Regions from separate parts of the Mangrovibacillus cuniculi genome, predicted to be linked through region 2. Evidence: a T-box and tRNA genes for the amino acid it is inferred to sense, from the RefSeq annotation. Region 2 holds a T-box; the other holds one or more tRNA genes.
The links. The T-box of region 2 lies ahead of argS (arginine--tRNA ligase). A T-box ahead of a tRNA ligase gene usually reads a tRNA of that ligase, here a tRNA-Arg.
Positions count from the first base shown of each region.

Region 1 (4,278 bases), 1.3 Mb from region 2:
TAGTTCAAGTAATATCAAGGTACTCCGATGATTAGGTCAAAAAAGGATGCCAAGTTGTTTCTTGTTAATTTTATGGACTACGCTAAATTTGATGGTGTTAAATACTTTTTAAAAATTGTTGAAAAAGACGGAGATTTGACACTGATGCAATATCAAGATGGATCAACCACCTGTCATAGAAAGTTTAAGACGTTCTGGGATGTGAAAGAATGGGAAGTAGATAGCGATTTTATTTACTGGAACAGAAGAGCGATTAATCTACATTTAAAAATGATTGGAGTTAAACGATGAAAGTACTATTTACTTCTCCAAATAAACTAGGTGTTCTATATGAAAAAGAATTTACACAAATCGATCATCTATTAGAGATGGTTAAGTCAAAAACAATCATCAATATAATATAAAGAGATAATGTTGTATTAGAAGGAAGATTGACGTATCATTACTACAGTATTGAAAATGGTGAAGAAATACTCGAGATAGAAATCAACAAGTGATAGCACTGCGATACACGAAACGCAATGCTACACAAATACTACACATAAAAATTTAAAAAGCTACATTTAGCAAGGGTTAAGGGTTGATTATTGATGTCCTCCTGGGACGTTATGTTATGAATTAAGACAAGATTCTTCAAAGAAAAGCACCGAAAACTTGAACTCTTCAAGTTTTCGGTGCTTTTCTTTTTTAATTTTGTCAGAAAACTTTGTTAGAGCCAAGGAAATAGATAATGGATTGGTCTATCATAAAATCCCACACAAGCTACCTACTGCGTTGAATTTATCTTAATAGAACAATTGTAAGATTCTTAGTCACAATTTTCCATCAACTCAATTGACAGTTAAAGTGAATCGCCTCCCACCTTTCATAAAATCTTCTTGCAGACTCCGTAGTATAAAAATAGGTTTATGTAGGATTTAAATAGTAATTTCATCTACTAATGCATAAAGACTATTAGTTAGTCTATACGGATACCAGTTCTCTGAATATAGTATTTCTATAAAGAGGATCGGGGGTGAAAGAATGATTCAAATCTTCAAATGTTGGGTAGGTGCTGCTTTGGCACTTCTCGGAATTGGTGGGATAGGATTAGCAATTGGTATGGCAGGTGGTGCTGGACTAGAAGGTATTGCAAGACAACCAGAAGCTACTGAAAAAATATCAAATTTCATGTTGACATATGTAATCCTACCAGAATTATTTCTTGCGCTTATTTTATCAGTACTATCACTGTATATTTTAAATAAGTGCAAATGTGAGAGAGATTGTTGACCTATAGGTGAAAGACAAAACGCTCTGACCATTCAGGGCGTTTTGTCTTTCGTCTAACGTACTATGAGCTATTTGTATAGTAATAACTTGTTTAATGCCTTCTGTGTTATCGATAGAGTTGCCTCAGTAGAATATAAATTACCGAAATTTTTATTTAAAAGAATTAGTCTATAGCAGTTTGGAAAAATACGATTTTGTATTCGATACTAGCAAATTTATTGTTACTTCATCAAATTATATCGAATAAGTGACTTAAAACAGCGGCTTTTTTTGAGGTAACAATTCTTTTGTTGGGAGTAATGAGAGAATTTTTCTTTTATATCAAGAGGGGAGAATATATAAACCCTTAGAAGTGATGATCTCTGTAACAATAGTAAATGTATAGTAACTGAAAGGCTAATTAAATTGAAATACTTAACTTATTATAGTAGGGTATAAATCAGAACGTCTTAGTTCGAAATAAGTCCGATATATATTGATTTTAAATAGGTGTCAAAATGTCTCAGTAGCTCAGCAGAGTAGAGCAACGGCCTTCTAAGCCGTCAGTCGGGGATTCGAACCCCTCTTGGGACGTTAAATTCGAATCTTAGACAAGATTCATTATAGTCACCTTAGCTTTTGCTAAGGTGGCCTTTTTAATAAGAAAGTTACTATACATACATCTAGTACCTATTTAGAGTAAAGGACGGGATAACATGAAACGTAAACCAATAAAAGAAAATGTCGTCATGTTCCCTGGGACGAAAAAACGCTTAGTAGAAGTAGGGATGGAAAGACTGGAACAACGATTATATAACGAAGCGGTGTCCTTATTAGAACAAGCCTTCTCTCTAGATGAAACAGACGAGCGTACAGGTCAGCTACTATTAATGGCTTATTACGAAAATAAGAATTATCAACAAGCTAACGAACTTGCTTCGGTATTCTTATCTGAAGGATTTGATGAATACACGGACATTCTAAACATCTACTTGTTAACCTTAATTCAACTGCATCAATATGATAAAGTTTACGACGTTATCAAAATGTTAAAAGAAGAAAATGTATTGCCAAAAGAAAAAGAAGAACACTTTTTAACCCTGATGTCTATGTCGGAAAGAATTGTGAGAGAAAAAGAGGTAAGCGATTCTGATGGTGAAATATCCTTTGTAAACAGTCCGGTAAATGAGCAAATGATGATGATTGCACAATTAGCTAAACAAAATTGTCGTCCTTTTGTAAATGAATTGAAAAAAGTGATAGAGTCTAAAGAACAGCATCCATTTGTACAATCCATGATTATTGAATTGTTTCGTGAACAGGAAATTCAAGAACATTGCACTGTCAGAAAATTTAACAGAGAAAAAGTAATCGTACCATCTCAACTAGCAAACCCATTTGAAACAAAACAAGCCGAAGAGTTACTGTCTTTGCTTATGGGCTCTAACTTAGAGAGCAATCCCGTTTTACTGGAACAACTTCTTGAAATGGTCAAGCGTCACTTGTTTGTCACTTACCCAATACATCAAATGTTTGAACCAGTTTCCGAGTGGGCTGCAGCATATGAAACTTACATTAATAGCTTATATGAAGGAAATAACGTAACTCCCCAAGATGAAAAACAAACCTTCATACATGAATTGGAAGAGAAAACTTTCCCTAACATGTAAGTGATTTGTTGAAACAAGAGTAACGTATGTTATAATATAGTGGTTGTATACTTACGTGTTGGAGAGATTGATCTCTCACTAGTATAAGAAGAGAAAAACGTTGATGCCTTTTTTGGCATTACATGATTTGTTGGAGGGAAATACATGTCAGTTAAATGGGAAAAACAAGAAGGGAACCAAGGCGTTCTTACAATTACAGTTGAAGCTACAAAAGTAAACGAAGGCCTAGACAAAGCGTTCCAAAAAGTTGTTAAACAAGTAAACGTACCAGGTTTCCGTAAAGGAAAAATGCCTCGTCCATTATTCGAAAAACGCTTTGGTGTAGAATCTTTATACCAAGATGCGCTAGATTTCATCTTACCTGAAGCATATGCTAATGCGATTGACGAAGCTGGAATTGAGCCAGTAGATCGTCCAGAAATCGACGTTGAGCAAATGGAAAAAGGTAAAGAGCTTGTAGTAAAAGCTACAGTTACTGTTAAGCCTGAAGTTCAACTTGGAGAATACAAAGGTTTAGAAGCTACTAAACTAGAAACAGAAGTTACAGAAGAAGACGTAACTGCTGAATTAACAGCTCTTCAAGAGCGTAAAGCTGAGCTTGTTCTTAAAGAAGAAGGTGCTGCAGCAAACGGCGATACAGTAGTAATCGACTTTGAAGGTTTCGTTGATGGCGAAGCATTCGAAGGTGGTCAAGCTGATAACTACAGCCTAGAATTAGGTTCTAACTCTTTCATTCCTGGATTCGAAGATCAATTAGTTGGTCTTGAAACTGGAGCAGAAAAAGACGTTGAAGTTAGCTTCCCAGAAGAGTACCATGCTGCTGAATTAGCTGGTAAGCCAGCTACATTCAAAGTGAAATTACACGAAATCAAAACAAAACAACTTCCAGAACTTAACGACGAGTTCGCAAAAGAAACAGAAGAAGAAGTTGCTACTCTTGATGAGTTAAAAGCTAAAATTCAATCTCGTCTAGAAGAAACGAAAAAAGCTGATGCAGAGCAAACGCTTCGTGATTCTCTAGTTGAGCAAGCTGTTTCTAACGCAACAGTTGATATCCCGGCTGCTATGATTGAAACAGAATTAGATCGTATGGTTCAAGAATTTGGCCAACGTCTACAAATGCAGGGTATGAACCTTGAGCTTTACTTCCAATTCTCTGGACAAGACGAAGCTGCTCTACGTGGACAAATGCGTGAAGATGCAGAAGCTCGCGTTCGTACAAACTTAACGCTTGAAGCTATTTCTAAAGCTGAAAACGTGACAGTTACTGACGAAGATGTAGACGCTGAAGTAACTCGCATGTCTGAGCAATTCAACCTATCTGCTGATCAAATCAGAACAGCTCTAGGTGGAAACT
Region 1 is NZ_CP049742.1:1,758,659-1,762,936, reverse strand. It holds gene G8O30_RS09000 (replication-relaxation family protein) at 1-31, shown strand, start outside; gene G8O30_RS08995 (hypothetical protein) at 55-291, shown strand; gene G8O30_RS08990 (hypothetical protein) at 1,024-1,272, shown strand; tRNA gene G8O30_RS08985 (tRNA-Arg) at 1,772-1,845, shown strand; gene G8O30_RS08980 (tetratricopeptide repeat protein) at 1,968-2,921, shown strand; gene tig (trigger factor) at 3,066-4,278, shown strand, end outside.
Region 1: it encodes a tRNA-Arg, which carries the amino acid that the T-box ahead of argS (arginine--tRNA ligase) is inferred to sense. The anticodon was not compared.

Region 2 (4,278 bases):
TGAAGATGGAGGAGCTAAGATACACTTAGCTCTTCCATCTATCAGTTAATTCTAGTAACCAACAATGCAGCAGAAGTAGGAGATAAGTAAATCTCTGTCGCTCGGACATCCTCATGATTTAACCAAAACTCTCTCACTTCGTCAGGTTTGTCACGCCATTCTTCAGGAAAATGCTCCTGTGGTGTAAAATCGTCCATTAGTAGTAAACCACCGATATCTAATGCACAAAGTAATAATTCGGCTTCCAAACATTTTGCTGCAGCTGCATCCGCAAAAATAAATTGGAAAGGGCCTTTGTGGATTAGTTCCTTCCAGTCGGATACTAGAAAGGTAACTTGACAATGATGTAAAGTCTCTCTCACTAAGTCGACCTTTTTCTTATCATGATCTACTGAATAAAAGGATACTCCAGGAAGAAGTGCTGAAACAATCCACGAGCTGCCTACTCCGTAACCTGTGCCTATTTCGAGGATTTTCCCATGTTTTATTTGCCCAACTAAGACGGATAATAGCCGTCCCGTTTCATCAGAGCAAGAATGAGAGAAGTGTTTGCTCTTTGCTAATTTTTTACTGTTCATAACTATCTCTGGTAGATAGGAATTGTAACGATACATAGTGGTCATGACATTTCCTCTTCAGTCAGTCCTAACCGACATAAACAACCCTGGATCCAACTCCTCACTCTCCATCACAATCGCAGTTAATCCAGCCTCCGTTTTCGTCTCGTGCCACTCGCCTTTCTCCCAAAATACAGCATCTCCAGCGCTTACTTTGGCATACACTTCATCAGCACCCTTTACCAAACCTTCTCCTTGTAAAATAAGAAGAAGTTGAGGTGTTACAGCTTGATGCCAACCGATAACACCATTTTCCTCTAGATACATACAACCCACATGAGCAGGTTTCGTCGTCTGAATCACTCTACTCATAGCAAAATTGGAATCAAATCTCGTAATTCTCTTTGAAACGCTTTGATCAAATGAAAAAATAATCATGATAACCTCCTAGGATGGTATATGGAATTTATTCGACGATGAAGTAAAAATCCCTTGAATTTTTTTACATCTCCAAAGGAGCAGTCATCCCCAACAGTCGCAAGCCTTCTTTCAAAACAACAGTCACCGCAAACACGACGGTAATTCTCGCTTGCATCCATTTAGTATCATCCAAAATACGAACAGAACCATAAAACTTATTGAACGCTCTAGCTAATTCCATTAAGTACTTGGCTACTTGCGATGGATCATATTCAGACCAGGCACGTGCAACAACTTCAGGAAAAGCATATAACTGTATAATTACTTGCCAAGCTTCAGGTAGATGATGAGAAGCATCTCCTTCAGGTTCAAAATTCCCTTTACGAAGCAACGACGAAGCACGAGCATGCGTGTATTGTAAATAAGGCCCCGTTTCACCTTCGAATTTCAACATATCTTCTAATGAAAATTCAATGTCATGCAAACGATAATTTTTTAAATCATGGAAGATCACAGCACCAGTTCCCACTTGCTTAGCAACTGCCTCTTTATTTACTAAACCAGGATTTTTCTCTTCTATATTGGTAAGAGCGAGTTCCATTGCTTCCTTCAAGACAGACTCCAGTAGAACAACTTTCCCTTTACGAGTAGACATTTTCTTTCCATCTTTCAACATCATCCCAAACGGAATATGCTTCAATCCACTGTGCCAATCGTAACCCATTTTCTCTAACACTTTGTATACTTGCTTAAAGTGTAATGACTGCTCATTTCCAACAACATACAGTGATTGATCAAACTCATATGTTTCTTGACGATAAAGTGCAGCCGCCAAATCACGAGTGGCATAAAGAGTTGTTCCGTCTGACTTTTTAATTAAACAAGGTGGTAAATCTTCTAGTTCAACTACTTGTGCACCATCCGATTCTTTCAACAAGGATTTCTCTTCCAGCAGTTTCACCACTCGATCCATTTTGTCGTTGTAAAACGCTTCACCATCATTCGAATCGAACTTAATACCAAGGATGTCATAGATCTTAAGGAATTCTTGCCAAGACTCATGACGGAACCACTCCCACAATTCGAGGGCTTCTTTGTCTCCATTTTCCAGTTTCTTAAACCAAGCCCGTGCCTCATCTTCTAAAGACGGAGCAGTCTCTGCTTCTTCATGAAATTGAACATATAACTTTAATAATTCCTGTATCGGGTTCTCTCTGACGATTTCTTCTTTTCCCCATTTCTTATAAGCAACAATTAGTTTTCCAAACTGCGTGCCCCAATCTCCGAGATGGTTAATGCGAACTGCTTGAAATCCTTGTTTTTCTGCTAGTAGAGCAAGTGAATTTCCGATAACGGTAGAACGCAAGTGCCCCATGGAGAAAGGCTTTGCAATGTTGGGGGAGGATAGGTCGATGGTGACAACCTTGTCGTTCCCACTGCTGCCAGTTCCATAAGATTCTTTTTCTTGTAAAATGGAAGTTAAAACAGATGTTGCAATGACCTCTTGCTGCAAGAAAATGTTCACGTATCCACCAACTATTTCTGTGTGGGAGATAATTGGTGACTGCATCTCGTTTGCGATTTCTGGTGCGATTACGTTAGGAGACTTTCGAAGGATTTTTGCTAATTCAAAACACGGAAACGAGTAATCACCTAAGTGCTCATACTTTGGTTTCTCAATCATTTGTTGGATCTTTTCTTCCGTAAGCTTTCCGTCTAGCGTTTGATAAAGAACATGTGCTAATTCATTAACAATATGCATTTTTATCCCTCCAATTTTAGTGTAGAAAAACAAAAAGAACCCCGCCTCTTATAAAATAAGAGACGGGATTCTTAGATTAGTCCCGTGGTACCACTCTACTTGTTTTTGCAAACCACTCGATTTGTTAACGAGGCAGACCCCGGCTGTTCCCTACTACCGTTCGGGAAAGCATCTCCAAAGTGCGCTTCATCAATTGCTCTGCACCAAGCTCCCACCAACCTTGGCTCGCTAAAACATTCGCAACTAACTACTCTCTTTATCATGGATTTTACAGATATTAGTATCATTATAGGGAACTTTTGAAATATTTCAATAGTTATTTACTATTTTTTAAATTGGTGATTGGTGTGTGCAGAAGTTGGATAGAAGTTAGAGGAAAAGCGGGAAAGTGTGCAGAGTGGGGAGAAAAGTGAGCAGAAGCAGCGGAAAGTGTGCAGAGTGCGAAGAAAAGTGAGCAGAAGCAGCGGAAAGTGTGAAGAGTGCGGAGAAAAGTGAGCAGAAGTAGCGGAAAGTGTGCAGAGTGCGGGGAAAAGTGAGCAGAAGCAGCGGGAAAGTGTGCAGAAGCCAACCAAAAGTGACCAAAAACACACAACAAAGGGTCCAGTGACATCTTCATGATCACGAACCCCGCCAAAGTGAATTATAAAATAGGCTAACATCATAAAGTGTTACTCATGTAAGTGACTCTAGTAATGTTTTGCCAATGTGAAGGACTATAAGAAACAGGACGATGCTAATGAGCAATACTTGGAAGTTATACTTAACGTTCTTCATCCATCTCGTCTCCTTAATTCGACTTTAATTGCATTTTAGGCAAGGAGCGTTTCATTTAATCATTTTAATCTAGAATATTTATTTCATCTTTGGATCGTATGGAGTGTCTGTCTGCTTGACTATGCAAGGGAATTACACTATGATGTATACCTATGGGGGTAAAAATTTTTACTCTAAAATATACCTTAGGGGGTAATGGTGATTCTTATGGATTACATTGGTTATGTATTAATTGGGATAGTTATTGCAGCAATGTCTATGAAGTTTATGCCGATTAAAGGCGTGCGACAGATTTCCGTAGCGGATTTGAAAAATGAGTTAAAAGATAAAAATAAGCAGTTTATCGATGTACGTACATCTGGTGAGTATAGAGGTTTTAATCTCAGAGAATTTAAGAATATTCCTTTGCATCAACTGAAGCAAAAAGCAGAGAAGGAATTAGTGAAAGAAAAAGAAGTTGTAGTAATTTGTCAAAGTGGAATGAGAAGCCAGAATGCTAGTAAGGTATTAAAAAAGTTGGGGTTTGAAAAAGTAACTAATGTCCGTGGTGGCATGAGTGCTTGGAAATAATGAAGGGAGTAGATAATGATGAAAAAATTAAGTACAAGTGAAGTCAAAATGCTTCTGAATGAAGGTAAGAGCGTAAATATTATAGATGTAAGAGAAGTGGAAGAGGTAAAGGAAGGGATGATTCCAGGTGCAATCCATATTCCTCTTGGTCTTTTAGAGTTCCGTCTTCATGAGCTAGATAAGGAGAAAGACTAC
Region 2 is NZ_CP049742.1:472,705-476,982, forward strand. It holds gene G8O30_RS02370 (O-methyltransferase) at 42-623, opposite strand; gene G8O30_RS02375 (cupin domain-containing protein) at 636-995, opposite strand; gene argS (arginine--tRNA ligase) at 1,060-2,739, opposite strand; T-box leader at 2,795-3,011, opposite strand; gene G8O30_RS02385 (rhodanese-like domain-containing protein) at 3,721-4,083, shown strand; gene G8O30_RS02390 (rhodanese-like domain-containing protein) at 4,102-4,278, shown strand, end outside.